2 regions of the Kitasatospora sp. NPDC059408 genome follow, and region 1 is predicted to be linked to the other one. Evidence: riboswitches for the same ligand, from Rfam matches in the RefSeq annotation. Region 1 holds a riboswitch; the other holds the start of a gene.
The links. Region 1 has a riboswitch for magnesium ahead of ACFXDE_RS32305 (NRAMP family divalent metal transporter). Riboswitches for the same ligand answer to the same signal wherever they lie in the genome.
Positions count from the first base shown of each region.

Region 2: linked by a shared signal. The riboswitch ahead of ACFXDE_RS17695 (magnesium transporter MgtE N-terminal domain-containing protein) and the one ahead of ACFXDE_RS32305 (NRAMP family divalent metal transporter) in region 1 are both predicted to bind magnesium.

Region 1 covers NZ_JBHYWI010000064.1:24,448-31,637, forward strand. Annotated here, with positions in the region: gene ACFXDE_RS32290 (hypothetical protein) at 1-202, shown strand, start outside; gene ACFXDE_RS32295 (YoaK family protein) at 215-886, opposite strand; gene ACFXDE_RS32300 (MgtC/SapB family protein) at 935-1,669, opposite strand; gene ACFXDE_RS32305 (NRAMP family divalent metal transporter) at 1,777-3,423, opposite strand; M-box (ykoK) riboswitch at 3,802-3,976, opposite strand; gene ACFXDE_RS32310 (BlaI/MecI/CopY family transcriptional regulator) at 4,205-4,576, shown strand; gene ACFXDE_RS32315 (M56 family metallopeptidase) at 4,573-5,460, shown strand; gene ACFXDE_RS32320 (hypothetical protein) at 5,572-6,696, shown strand; gene ACFXDE_RS32325 (NlpC/P60 family protein) at 6,796-7,190, opposite strand, start outside.
Region 2 covers NZ_JBHYWI010000023.1:82,957-90,146, reverse strand. Annotated here, with positions in the region: gene ACFXDE_RS17705 (ABC transporter ATP-binding protein) at 1-568, opposite strand, end outside; gene ACFXDE_RS17700 (NRAMP family divalent metal transporter) at 1,007-2,332, opposite strand; gene ACFXDE_RS17695 (magnesium transporter MgtE N-terminal domain-containing protein) at 2,329-3,696, opposite strand; M-box (ykoK) riboswitch at 4,008-4,187, opposite strand; gene ACFXDE_RS17690 (hypothetical protein) at 4,769-5,500, opposite strand; gene ACFXDE_RS17685 (protein kinase) at 5,667-7,094, shown strand; gene ACFXDE_RS17680 (hypothetical protein) at 7,183-7,190, shown strand, end outside.

The DNA.
Region 1 (7,190 bases):
CCCCGCCGGCGACGCCACGGGCTACCAGCTGACGAAGAACGCGGTGGTGCAGGTGATCGAGTTCACCGGCAAGGGCACCAAGGAGCGCACGATCGCGCCGGCCGAGCTGGCCACGTACAAGCTGGCCAGCACGCCGTACTTCGCGGTCCACCGGAACGAGCAGGGGAAGATCACGGCGATGAAGGAGATCTACCACCCCTGAGACACGCCCTGGTCACGGCCGCGCCGCCCAGGGCGGGGTGGTGCGGGAGGCGCGGTGGAGGACGGCCGCGACGGCGACCAGCAGGGCCGAGGCCAGGGCCAGCGCCGTCGGGACGTTCGCGTGGAGGACGAGCAGGGCGCCCAGCAGGGCCCCGGCGAGCATCCAGACCGCGGAGGCCAGCCGGCGGGGGCCGGAGCGGTCCGCGGCGAGGGCGGTGATCGTCATGGTCAGCACCGTCGTCGTCAGGTCGGGCACCTTCAGCGAGCGCACCACCGCGTTCTGGCCGCCCATCGCCAGGGCGAGCAGCCCGATCAGCGCGTAGCGGACCGGGTCGGCGGTGTGCCCGGCCGCCGCCGCCAGGACGGTGCTCACGACGACGAGCGCCGCCTGGGCCGCCACCGCCGCCCGCAGCAGCCGTCCCCGGTGCTCGGGCAGGCGGTCGGCGAGGCGCCCGCCGGCCAGGGCGCCGACGAGGAAGGCGGCGAGGGCGGCGAGCGACGCGGTCGCGGAGAGGTTGGCCGCGCCGGCCAGGGCGAAGCCGAGGAACACCACGTTGCCCGTCATGTTGGCGACGAAGACGTGCCCGAGCGCGAGGTAGCTGACCGCGTCGACCACGCCGGTGACGACGGTGAGCACCAGGAGCAGCGGCACGAGCGGCCCGTGCCTGGGGTCGGGAGTGAGCATCGGGCCTCCTGGCGGTGGACGGTCTGACGGTCCCTCCGTTCTACTCCCTCACGCGAGCGCCGGGGCGCCGGGATCGTCCGATTCGTCCTCGACGTGCCAGTGGAGGTCGCGCACGCCCGGTTCGAGGGAGAGCCGGGTGACGACCTGCTCCAGCGCGGGGGCGACCTGGCCGGTGATGGCGACGGTCGCGCGCAGGCTGGTGGCCTCGCCGTTGTCGGCGCGGCGGGCGCGCAGGCCGGTGGGGGTGAGCCCGGAGGCAGAGAGGGACTGGAGCAGCAGGGCCCGGATGTGCGCCTCGGACTTGCGGTCGCACTCCACGTGGACGGTCGCGCGGTTGGTGGAGTCCGGGTCGCTGCCGGACTGCGGGGCGCGGTCGAGCAGCCGTCCGGCCGGGCGCAGCACGAGGTGGACGGCGAGCACGGCGAGGGTGCCGAGGACGGCGAGTTCGAGCTTGCCGGAGGCGGCGAGCACCCCGACGGCGGCCGAACACCACAGTGTGGCGGCGGTGTTGAGGCCGCGCACGCCGGCGCCGTCGCGCAGGATGACGCCACCGCCGAGGAAGCCGATGCCGGAGACGACGTACGAGGCGACCCGGGTGGGGCTGCCGCTGTCGCCGACGGCCTCGCTGTAGAGGACGAACAGGGTGGCGCCGGCGGCGACCAGGGCATTGGTGCGCAGGCCGGCCATCCGGGCGCGCCACTGGCGTTCGACGCCGATCAGGGCGCCGCAGGCGACGCCGGTGGCCAGCCGGACCAGGAACTCGACGGTGGTCAGGGTGTGCACGGCGGCACCTCCTACGGGGAGACGGCGGGCGGACGGGAGGGGAAAGCGGAACGGACGGGCGGCGGCCCCTCGGCCCGCCCCCGTCAGTTCGGTGGGTTCACGGTGGCTCAGTGCCCGAGGGCGGTCTGGACGACCTTGATGATGACCATGATCATCGCGATCAGCAGGTAGGCGCGCAGGGCGCCCATGCCGACCTTGCGGGCGGTGGACATGACCGGCTTCTCCAGGGTCTCCAGCGGGGGCATCCGCCAGTTCTCGCGCCCGGTGCGGTCGACCGGGTCCTCCTTGGTGCCGCTGCGGCCGAAGGTGAAGAAGTACCCGGCGACCAGCACGCCCGCCACGCCGCAGCCGGCCATGATCCACAGGATCGCCTCCGAGCTGATGTCCGGCCAGACGACGGCGGCGGTCAGGATGAGCGACAGCATGACCAGCACGCCGACCACGGCCGAGGTGAAGGCGTTGGTCTTCGGGCCGTTGACCCACGGGCCCAGGACGGCCTTGTCGTTGCAGAGCAGCAGCAGGAAGACCGTCGCGGAGGGCAGCAGCACGCCGGCGAGCACCTGGACGAACTGCGTCATCAGGCCCTGGGTGTACTCGGTGGACAGCAGCGTGATCGCCGCGGCGACCACGACCAGGCCGGCGTAGATCCCGTAGAAGCCCTTGGCGCCCTTCACGCCGCGGTGCAGCGAGTGCTTGATGCCGAACACGTCGCCGATGGCGTAGGCGGTGGACAGCGAGACCGCGAAGGCACCGATGATCGAGGCGTCCAGCAGCGCGATGGCGAACAGCACACCGGCCAGGCGGCCGGCCTTGTCCTCGATGCCCCTGGCCACGGCGGCCGCGTCGGAGAACTGGCCGAAGCCGTCGGTGCCCGCGAACGCGGCGGCGGTCAGGCCCATCATCGCGGCGGCGCCGATGATGACCACCGCGATGCCGATCCACAGGTCGATCTTCTCGTACTTCATGAAACGCGGGGTGATGCGCTTGTCGATGACGTACGACTGCTGGAAGAACAGCTGCCAGGGGGCGACGGTGGTGCCCACGATGGAGACGATCACCAGCATCACGGCCGCGAGCTGGCCCGAGCCGCCCGGCATGCTCGGCACCACGAAGTCGTGGGCCATCTGCGAGGTCTTCGGGTGGACCATGAAGTAGATCGGCACCAGCAGCAGCGAACCGACGCACAGCGTGACGGCGACCCGCTCGAAGCGCTGGAAGGAGCCGGTGAACGCCGAGGCGATGATGATCGCGGCGGCCAGGACCACCGAGGCGACCTTCGGCAGGCCGAGGTAGCCGGCCGCGAGGGTGACGCCGATGAACTCGGTCACCAGGGTCAGGGCGTTGAGCAGGAACAGGTCGATGACGCTGAACGCGCCCCAGAACTTGCCGAAGCGCTCCAGGATCAGCCGCGCGTGGCCGACACCGGTGACGGCGCCCAGGCGCAGCACCATCTCCTGGTTCACGTACAGCACGGGGACCAGCATCAGCAGGGTCCACAGCAGCTGGGTGCCGTAGTTCTGGCCGGCCTGGCCGTAGGTGGAGAAGGCGCCGGCGTCGTTGTCGCCGACCATGACGATCAGGCCCGGGCCGATGATCGCCAGCAGGGTCTTCAGCCGCACCGAGAGCCCCTGGCGGGGCGCGTCGTCGTCCAGCCTGATGGTGCCGAGGGCACCCTTGATGTCACCGATGTGCGCGTCGTCCAGCACCGCGCTGCGAGCGGCGGGAACCTTCGGGTCGAGCATGACGTCTGCCATGGTGGGTCCTCCCCGCCCCCTGCCTTGAGGGGGCCATAAGGGGGCACGCAGCAGTAATCCTCCCTGCGGACGCACGGCACCGGGCCGCACGGCGGCGCGAGCCGGGACAGGGCCGGGCTCGGGCGTCGTGCGGGCATGACGGTGCGTCAGGTCGCTTGGGTCATGGCATGGTCGAGCGCATGACGCAGCGTCTGATGGGGCGTTCGCAGGAAAGGTTGTTACCGCGTGCCGGAGGTGTACGAGAGCATGCGGGGGTAGGGGCAACTGTGGCCCGGACTACTGCAGTCCATGTTTCTCGCCTCCTCCCGGCCGGGGGGCGCACCGACTGTGCGCCGCATCGCGACACGGCAAGGAGCGTCCCGGCGCACGAAGGCTACCGGTACACCCCAACTCGTCAGAGCTTTGGCACTTCACGGCGTGATCCCCCTTGCGGGGGAAGCCACTTGGGATCAACCCTTAGGTCGGGAAGATCTGTCCTGAACCTGGGCGTCTCTCGACGTCGTCGGGTCAGTGGCCTGTGTCCGTGAAGACGCCTCACCGAACGAGGTGCCTCTTCAAACCTCGAAAAGCATACCCCCGTCAGGATCGCCGTGGGCCACTTTTCCGGTGTCCTTCGACACCTTTGTAGAACTTTGACGCCAGAGGACGCAGGAGGACGCCGGAGACGCAGCAAGAGGAGGCGCCAGAGGACGCAGGAGGACGCCCGACTTCGGCGACGTCGAACGCCGTACCATGGGCGCCGTTCCAGACGGCGGCGGCGAGGAAGGGAAACGGGGCGGTGCTGCGCGGGTTCGGCGATCTTGAGGCCGAGATCATGGACCGGCTCTGGTCCTGGGGCCGGCCGGCCACGGTGCGCGAGGTGGTCGACGACCTCCAGCAGCAGCGGCCGGTCGCCTACACCACCGTGACCACGGTGGCCGACATCCTCCACACCAAGGGCTGGCTGCGCCGGGACAAGGTCGGCCGCGCCTGGGTGTACGAGCCGACCTGCACGCGCGAGGCGTACACCGCCCGGCTCATGCACCAGGCGCTGGAGACCACCCAGGACCGCACCGGTGCGCTGCTGCACTTCGTCGACGCCATGAGCGGCGACGAGGCCTCCGCGCTGCTCGCCGCCCTGGAGCAGGTGAAGGCCCGGGACGACGAGCGGTGACCCTCGCGCTGCTCTGCCTCTACCTGGCCGCGACCGGTCTCGCGCTGCCGCGCCGGCTGGCCGGCTCCGCCCGGCTCCAGACCCGCCCGGTGGCGGGCACGGCCCTGTGGCTGGCACTGATGGCCTCCTTCGCCGTCGCGCTGCTGCTCGCCGCCCACCACGCCGTCGAACCCTTCGCCCACGAGCCCGCCGGACTGCTCGGGCTCATCCCGCACGCCGAACCGGCCCCGCCGCTGGCCCCGCACACCCACGACTGGTGGCTGCTCGCCGCCGGGGCCGCCGGGGTCGCCGCGGTGGTGGCCGCCGTCGGCGCGCGGGCCGGGCGGGCGCGCCGGCGGCACCGGAAGGTGCTGGACGTCGTCGCGGTGCGCGACCGGCACTGGAACGCCCTGGTGCTGGAACACGCCCACCCGACCGTCTACTGCCTGCCCGGCCGCCGCAGCCGGGTCGTGGTCTCGCGCGGCGCCCTGGAACTCCTCGACGAGCGCCAGCTCGCCGCCGCCGTCGCGCACGAGCGCGAGCACATCCGCGGACGGCACCACCTGCTCCGGCTGCCGGCCGACGCCTTCGCGCTCCTCCTCGGCCGCCTGCCGCTGGCCCGCCTGGGACGGGCGGAGGTGGCGCTGCTGCTGGAGATGGCGGCCGACGACGCGGCGCTCGCCCGGGTGTCGCGCAGCGAACTCGCCTCCGCGCTCTGCGCCCTGGCCACCTCCCCGGCACCCCCGGGCGGCTCCCTCGGGGTCGCGGCCACCGGGGTGCTCACCCGGGTGCGGCGGCTGGCGCGCCCCGGGGGCGGCCGGCGCCGGCGCCGAGCGGCGTGGTGGGCCGGGGTGGTGGCGATCCCGCTGCTCCCCTACCTGTTGGCCTGCGCGCCACATCCGTGAGCGGGGCGGACTCGTTCCGGTCATTGACCGTCCATCAGACTCTCAGGAAGATCGGTTAGCCTGCCCCGGCACCGCACCGTGCGGTGCGCCAAAGGGGGATCGACAACCGCGATGACCGCGAAGACTTCCAAGCGTTCGATCAGCACGTACACCCGCGCGACCGCCGTGGCCGCCGCTGCCGCCGCCGTCCTGGCGCTCACCGGCACCGCCGCCCGGGCCGCGGACCAGAGCGCCGCCGCCCCGGTCTCCGGCACCGAGGGCATCATCACCGTCGGCCACAACCAGGCCCAGCCGCTCGTCAGCCCCGACGGCACCACGGCGTACGTCGTGGTGAGCGGGACGGGCAACGCCGTCCAGGTCAAGGCGGTCGACACCCAGAGCGACGCCGTCACCCGGCAGGCCACCCTCGACACCGCCCAGCTCGGCCTGGTCGCCGCGCTGTCCGCGGACGGCACCCGCCTGTACGTCGCGAACGGGCAGCAGCTCGTGGTGCTCGACACCGCCACGCTGACCGTGCTCACCACCACCGCGCTGCCCGACCAGCCGCGCCAGGCCGGCTGGAACCCGGGCCTGCTCACCGGCCTCACCGTGAGCCCCGACGGCGCCACCGCCTACGTCGTCCAGAACGGGCCCACCGCCTACCGCCAGTACGGCCAGGGCCGGGTGGTCGCGTTCTCCACCGCCCAGCACGCCTTCACCGGCTCCGTGCAGGTGCCCACCAGCTTCACCGGCACCGCCGCGTTCCGGCCGGGCGGGCACGACCTGTACGTCGGCGGCGACGCCGGCGTCTTCCACGTCGGCACGGCGGGCACCGCGCCCACCCTGGTCGGGACCGTCGGCGGCACCGCCGGGGCGCTCGACTACCACCCGGTCTTCACCCCGGACGGCACCCGCCTGTTCGCGGTGGCCTCCGGCTACAAGGGCGGCCAGGCCGACGTGATCGACCCGGCCGGCGACACCGTCACCCGCCACCTCACCCTGGTCAACGGCTTCGCCGACCTGGGCGACCCGCAGATCAGCCCGGACGGCACCCGCCTCTACCTGACGAAGGCCGACTACAGCGCCGGCCCGTCGGTGCTCTCCGTCGACACCGCCTCCGGCAGCCTGGTCGCGGCCGAGACCGTCTCCCCCGACGAGGACCAGCTCGACGGCCTCGCCGTCGGCCCCGACGGCCACACCCTGTACCTGACCGGCAGCATCGGGAGCAACGGGACGCTCCAGATCATCGCCAACTGACCCACGGGAGCGGGCCCGGTCGCTCCGTGCGGAACGACCGGGCCCGCCTCCTTCGTCGACGTGAGCCGTGCTTCGTCGCCGTGCCGCGGGCGGTGCCCGTCAGGCGGGGCGGACGGCGCCCATGTACGGCATGACGGAGATCGGGAGGACCTCCACGTTCTTGCCCGTGCGCGGGGAGTGGATCATCTTGCCGTCGCCTATGTAGATGCCGACGTGGTGGATGTCCTCGTAGAAGAAGACGAGGTCGCCGGGCTGGAGGTCACCGCGGGCGATGCGCGTGCCGGCGTTCCACTGGTCCTGCGACATCCGGGGGAGCTTGACGCCGGCCGCGCGGTAGGCGGCGCCGGTCAGGCCGGAGCAGTCCCAGGTGTTCGGCCCGGTCGAGCCCCATTCGTAGGGCTTGCCGAGCTGGGCGGTGGCGAACTTGATGATGTCGGCGGCGCGGCCGCTCGCACTCGGGCTCGGCAGGGTGGCGTCCGCGCCGGGCCCCGCGG
Region 2 (7,190 bases), on a different contig from region 1:
AGGCGATCAGGTTCTGCGCCTCGCCGACGATGTCGACGCACACGTCGGCGCCGCGGTCGGCGGCGTCCAGTTCGTCGTTGTAGCCGGCGGTGTCGTAGGCGGTGAGCTCGGCGGCGACGGTGGCGCGCAGGACGGCCGCCTCGGCCTCGCGGGAGATGCGCGGGGAGAGGTGGATGGTGATGGTGCGGATCGTGATGCCGAGCAGCGAGCGGGCGCCGGCCGCGGCCGCGATCACCAGGATCGACGGCGCGGCGTGCGCGAGCTTGTCGCCGACCCGGCCGGGGCCGAACAGGGCGGCGATGGTGCCGGTGGTGGCGAGCAGGCCGGTCGCGCCGAGGACGGCGGAGAGGACCTGGCAGGCGAGGAGCAGGGCGACGGAGAACCGGTCGATGCGCCAGCCGAGGCGGAAGGCGCGGACGACGAGCGTGGGCAGGCGGCGGGCCATCGCGCCGACGCTGATCGCCTCGATGGTCTCGATGCGGCGGCGGTCGGCCAGCCACGTGAGTTCCTCGTCGGCGTCGTCGGGGGCGTTGACGCCGTCGGCGGACCGCTGGGTCGGGGCGCTCATGCTCCCACCTCGCGGGGGTCGTTGAACACCGGGGTAGGGGGATTCACCACAGCTCCTCCAGGCGCGTGAACGGACGTGCGGAGCCGTCGCCGGGCAGCCCGAGTAGAGCCCAAATGGGCAAAGGGACAACGGAGTTGAGGCTGCACGGCGGGCGGCGGAGGTCCGATGATGGTGCTGTTCGAGCCCGTCGTTCAAGCGATTTGCTCCCGGGCGAGCCCGGGTCGAACGGGGTGTTTTCGAGCACCCGGCGGGAGGCCCGTGGAGCGGCGGGAAGCCGGGCGCGCAAGGCGCGGAGACGTCGGCGGGGGAGGTCGGACGGCGCCGCGGACCCGTCGCCGGATTCACTCGTTCGGCTGGTCGTGCGGCGCGCGCGGGGGCCCCGAACGCCACCGGGCCTGCCGTCCGTGGACGACAGGCCCGGTGGCGGTTCCCGGTCGGTCAGCCGATGCCGAACCAGCCGAGGACGGTCTGGCCCAGCAGGATCGTCGACATGAGTGCGACGCCGACGACCGCGACGGTGGCCACGACGCGGTAGCGGGGGCTGTTGGCCGCGTCGCCGAGGACGGACCGGCGGTTGGTGAGCACCAGGAGGTAGACCAGCACGATCGGGCTGATCAGGCCCTGGAGCACCTGGGTGCCGATCAGCAACTGGATGAGGTCCACCGGGGTCAGCGCCACGATGGCGCCGAGCGCGATCTGGGCGGTGAACAGCCCGAGGAACAGCGGCGCGTCGCGGAAGCTGCGCGACACGGAGCGCTCGACGCCCGCGGCCTCGCCGATCGCGTAGCTGGCGGAGAGCGGCACCACGGCGCCGGCCAGGGCGGAGGCGCCCATCAGCCCGAAGGCGAACAGCAGCTCGGCGCCGTGCCCGGCGACCGGCTTGAGCGCCTCGGCGGCCTCGGAGGCGGACTCCAGCGGGCCGGTGCCGCCGATGGCCGAGGCGGTCGCGATGATGATCGTCAGGCTGATCACGCACGCGAACACCGCGCCGAGCACGGCGTCCGCCCGGATCAGCTTGTAGTCGGCCGGCTTGGCACCGCGGTCGACGACGCCGGCCGCCGCGTAGAACTGCATGTACGGGCTGACGGTCGTGCCGATCAGCGCGACGGCCAGCAGGATGAAGTCCTTGCTGGGCTCCAGGTGCGGGACGACCAGGTGCTCGCCGACCTGCCCCCAGTCCGGGTGGCCCATGACCATGGCGACGGGGTAGGCGAAGAACGCCAGCGACATCACCAGGAAGATGCGCTCGGCCCACTTGTACGAGCCGAACAGCACCAGCGACCAGAGCAGGACGGCGGCCGGCGGGATGACCGCCCACTTGGGCACCCCGAGCAGCTCGAAGGCCGCGCCGATCCCGGCGAACTCGCTGACGACCAGCCCGGTGTTGGCCAGCAGCAGGCAGAACACGGCGAGCGCGGTGAGCCGCAGGCTGAACTGCTCGCGGATGAGCGCGCCCAGGCCCTTGCCGGTGTGCGCGCCGAGCCGGACGGCCATCTCCTGCACCATCACCAGGGCGATGGTGACGAGCACCATGAAGAACAGCGTCCCGTAGGTGAACTGGGAGCCGGCGCTGGCGTAGGTGGCGATGCCGGCGGCGTCGTTGCCGGCGTTGGCCGCGACCAGCCCGGGACCGGCCACCATCGCGACGGCGGCGATCCGGCGGAAGCCTCTTCGGCGTCCGGGCGAGGGCGTGGACGACCGCGGCTCGGCCGGCGCGGCCGCGGACGCGTCGGCGCCGGGGCGGGTGTCGAGGTCGCGGGTCACTTGAGGAGCCTCCGGAAGTGCAGGCGCCCGCGCTCGGGGAGCAGCGAGTCGAGGATGTCGTCGGCCAGGACCCGGCCGAGGGGGCGGTCGGTGTCGTCGACCACGAGCAGGGAGGTGGCGCGGGCCGCGACCAGGTGGTGGGCGGCCTCGGCGAGGCGGGTGTCGGGGCGGACGGTCACCGGCGGGCCGAACTGGGCCCGCCAGGCGACCAGGTCGGCGATCACGGTGGTGTCCTCGGCGACGGCGAGGTCGAACAGCGGGATGTCGCCGACCAGGACGCCGTCGTCGTCGAGGACGGTCACCGCGTCGATGTCGGTGCGGTGTTCGGCCTGCGCGGCGAGTTCGGCCCGCACCTCGCCGACGGTCTGGGCGGACTCGGCGGTGACGAGCAGGGTGGTCATCGCGCCGCCGGCCGTGCCCTCGCGGTGGGTGAGCAGGGAGCGCAGCTCGGCGGCCTCGGGCTCGGGCATCCGGGCCAGCAGGTTCTCGCGCTCGCCCGGGTTGAGGTCGCGCAGGGCGTCGGCGGCCTCGTCCGGCTCCATCTCGTCGACCAGCCGGGCGGCGTGCTCGGGCGGCGCCTCGCGCAGGAGGTTCTCCAGCTCGGCGGGCTCCATCTCCTCCAGGGCGTCCGCCGCGTGCTCCGGCTCCAGCCAGCCGAGCAGCTGCTGGCGCTCGTGGCGGCCGAGGTCCTCCAGGATGTCGGCGAGGTCGGCCGGGCGCAGCCGGTGGAGCGCGGAGCGGGAGGCGCGCAGCCTTACCTCGGCGGGGCCGTGGGTGGCCTGCTCGCCGAAGGGGGCGACGGACTGCCAGTCCAGGACGCCGTCCGGGGTGGGGCGGATCTGCCAGCGGCGCGGGCCGAGGCGGCGCAGGAGGGTGGGCAGCGAGACGTCGACGCCGACCAGGACGGTGCGGGCGGCGAGAGGGGCGAGGTAGAGGTCGGCGGCGCGGGTGACCTGGACGCCGTCGACGTCGACGAGCTGGTGATCCATCACGTCGCGGGCGAGCAGCACCTCGCCGGGCCTGCGGTTGAACTCGCGCAGGTCGACGCGGGAGGTGCGCAGCCGCACTCCGCAGGTGTGGATCCGCTCGACGGCGGTCGCCGCGATGAACGCGCGGCGCCGGCCTATGCGGATGATCAGGCCGGTGACGGGCGGGTAGGGCTCCGGCCCGTAGAGGCGGGCGACGACGTCGACGACGCGGCCCACCTCCTCGCCGGCCTGGTTGGTGACCGGGCCGCCGACCAGCCCGGCGAGCGAGACGAGCGACGAGCGGACGGCCTTGGTGACGGTGGTGCGGCGCTCGGCTTCGACCGTGCGGTCGCGAAGGCGCGCCGTGGCGGACGAGAACAGCGTGGTGGTGGCCATGGAGAAACCCCCCTTGCCCCGGCAGGACGGGACATCGGGCCGCCCGGTGGCATGGCGCTGCCAACCTTGACCGCAGGGCTCACCGGGCGCGCGCAGGGGCCTCCCGCGTCACGTGGACGCGAGGGGGGAAGCGGAGCGGACCCGGCAGGTCAGGGAAGGAGGAGCCGCCTGGAGCAGCGGAAGAAGGACGGCGGGAACGAAACGGTGAAGGGCCGACTATGGCCAGGACTTCCGTCCATCACGCCCCCTCCCGATCTCGGCCGCGATCCGGCGCCGCGGCGGCATGGCAGGGCGGACGGACGTCACCGCCCGATGCACCCCAACTCGTCAGAGCTTTGGCACTCCACGGCGTGTCCCCGGCCGGTTCGGGCGGGGAAGCCACTTGGGGTCACCCCTTGGGCCGGGGAGACCTGTCCTGATCCGGAGCGTCTCTCGACGGGTGGGATCAGTGGCCTGTGTCCGTGAAGACGCCTCACCGAACGAGGTGTCTTTTCGAATCCTTGACAGGATAGGGCCTTGCCATCCCTCCGGCATAACCCTTGACCTGAGCTTGACCCCGCCCCGACCAGCGGGGGAGCCGCCGGGCGCGCGTCGGGGCGCGCGCGAGCGGAGGCGTACGCGGGGGCCGGGAAGGCGAGAGGACCCGGGAGCGTAGCCTGCTCCCGGGCCCCTGTGTGCCGCCCAATTGCTCACACCGGCACGTTTAAGGGCCGCGGATCAGATTGAAACCGACGCGTTCTGCCGTTGAACTACCGTGCCACGGAGCGGCACAGGCAGGACTTGAACCTGCATTCGTCGATGTTCGTCCGCACCCGGTCGATCCGGTGTTCGGCGGCGAATGCTGAGACTGGAGCGAGAGTCTGAGTTTGACGGGGCCCGCCTCTGCCTGGCTTGGGCTACCCCGGCCGGTGGTGCCGGGGGGAGGATTTGAACCTCCACTGTGACCCCTGGGTCAGCTTCAACATCAGTGTCAGCTTTTTCGCACCGCGCGAGCGCCCCCATCCGGTCTCCCGGAGAGTTCTCGGCGCCGTTCGGTGCACCCGCCCGGCTCCCCGGACGGGTGATCAGGAGGCTACCTGAACAGGTAGCCGAAGACGGCGTCGCCCACGCGCTGGTCGGTGACCTCCACGGCGTTGGCCTCCTCGCGGGCGAACTTGACCGCCTGCTGGAGCTTCTCCACCCGTTCGGCGAGCTCGTTCACGCGCCGGGCGGGCAGGGCGCCGGAGAACTTGACGGTCGTCCAGTACCCGACCGGGACGTCCTCGTAGTAGACCTCGACCTGGGCCGGGTGCTTCTCGGTGGCCTCGGCCTTGACGTGGTTGCGCGGCACCTTCTTGGTCCGGATGGTGCGCACCGGTTCGGTCTTCCAGGAGTCGGTGGACGGGTCGAGGTTCCACGACTCGGAGGCGTCCAGCACCGGGAGCTTGCGCACGAAGGTGAACAGGTCGGTGAGCTGCTTCTCCAGGAAGAGCAGGTACGGGACGGGCACCTGGGCGAGCAGCACCTGGCCGTCCACCACCACGTCGGCGCGGGCGCCGAGGTTGGCCCAGTCCTTGGTGGCCGTCACGTCGAACAGCCGGGTGAGGGTCGTCGAGGTGGACCGCAGGATGTCCTCGGCCTTGAGCTGCACCCGGGTCGACTCCGGCGGCAGCTGCTCGCCCTCCTCGTCCTTGGGCTGGTAGGTGCGGGAGATCCCGGCCAGCAGCGCGGGCTTCTGCAGGTCCTGGTGGGCCTGGGTCAGCTCCTGGAAGGACTTGGACTTGACGCCTTTTTCGACGGCGATGATCTGGTTCAGCTTTGCCACGTCGAGGACGCTAGCAGTCCCGAACTGGTGCGCGATACCCAATTTATGACCAAGCGGCTTCCCTCGGACCGGGCCGGGCCGACGGGCCCGGACGGATGGGCCCGGACCGACGGGTCTGTACCGCGGCGTGTCCGGGGACAGCGGCGCGCCACTAAGGTATGGGCCCGTGACAGCATCGAACGGGGCAGTCGTCGGGGGTCGGTACCGGCTCCACGACCTCATCGGGCAGGGCGGCATGGGCCGCGTGTGGCGGGGGCGCGACGAGACCCTCGGGCGGGACGTCGCCGTGAAGGAGGTGCTCCTGCCGGCCGGCGTCGACGACGAGCACCGCGAGCAGCTCCTCCAGCGCACGCTGCGCGAAGCGCTCGCCGCCGCGCGGCTCAACCACCCGGGCATCATCACCGTGCACGACGTGGTCGAGCACGAGGGAGCGCCCGTGATCGTCATGGAGTACGTGACCGGCGCCTCGCTCGCCGCGCTGCTCGGCCGGGACGGCGCGCTGCCGGCGCGGCGGGTGGCCGAGATCGGCGTCGCGATGCTCAAGGCGCTCCAGCAGGCGCACGCGGCGGGGATCGTCCACCGTGATCTCAAGCCGGACAACGTCCTGTTGATGGACGAGCGCGTCATCCTCACCGACTTCGGCATCGCGCACATGGCCGACGCGACGACCGCGCTCACCCGAACCGGCGCCGTCATCGGCACCCCCGCCTACATGGCCCCCGAGCAGTTGGAGGGCAAGCCGCCGACGCCCGCCAACGACCTGTGGTCGCTCGGCGCGACGCTGTACGCGGCGGTGGAGGGCCAAGCGCCCTTCCACGCCGACACGTTCAGCGCGCTGTGCATCGCCGTCGTCACCCAGCCGCCGCGCCCCACCCAGCGGGCCGGTGCCCTCGCGCCGGTGCTCGCCGGGCTGCTCACCAAGGACCCGGCGCAGCGGCTGACGGCCGAAGAGGCCATCGCGGCGCTGGAGTCGGTGATCCGGGGCGGGACGGCCCCGGTCGCTCCGCCGCCGACCCGGGTCGACGCGCCGCCGCAATCGCCGGGCTTCGGGCCGGCCCTGGGCTACCCGCCGCCGTCCGGTGAGCCGCTGCGGTCGGTGCTCGGCACGTTCCCGCACCAAACGCCGACGCCCGACGGCGGCTTCGCGCCGCACCAGCAGACCGCGCCGCCCTACCCGCCGGGTGCGCCGACGGCGGAGGGGGCGGCCGGGGCTCCGCAGAAGAGTCCGGTCGTGGCCCGGCTGGTGCAGTTCGGCGGCACCATGGCGGTGCTCTGGGCGCTCGGCCTGGCGGCGCCGTGGAACTTCGTGGGGCAGTTCTCGCCCTCCTACTACCTGCCCTTGATCGTGGCCACGGCCGTGTTCTCGCTCGTGCACGCGCTGCCCCGGCCACGCTTCCACCCCGGGCTGGTGTGGGCCCTCTTCCTCGTCCTCGACGTGGCGCTGTTCTACGGGAACACGTACATCGAATCCCAGGGGTTCCGCGGCATGCTCGGCTACAGCCGAGCCCCGGACATGCTCCTGCTGAACGCGCTGATCGTCGCCACCGTCGGCTGGCTCCTCTGGTGGAAGGCCCCCGGCAACCGTCGCTCCTGACGCCGGGCCGGGGCCGGACCGAGGCTGGACCGGACGAAGATCATCCGGGCGTAGGCTCTTCGCGGACGACAAGGCAAGAGAGGCAGACATGGGCCA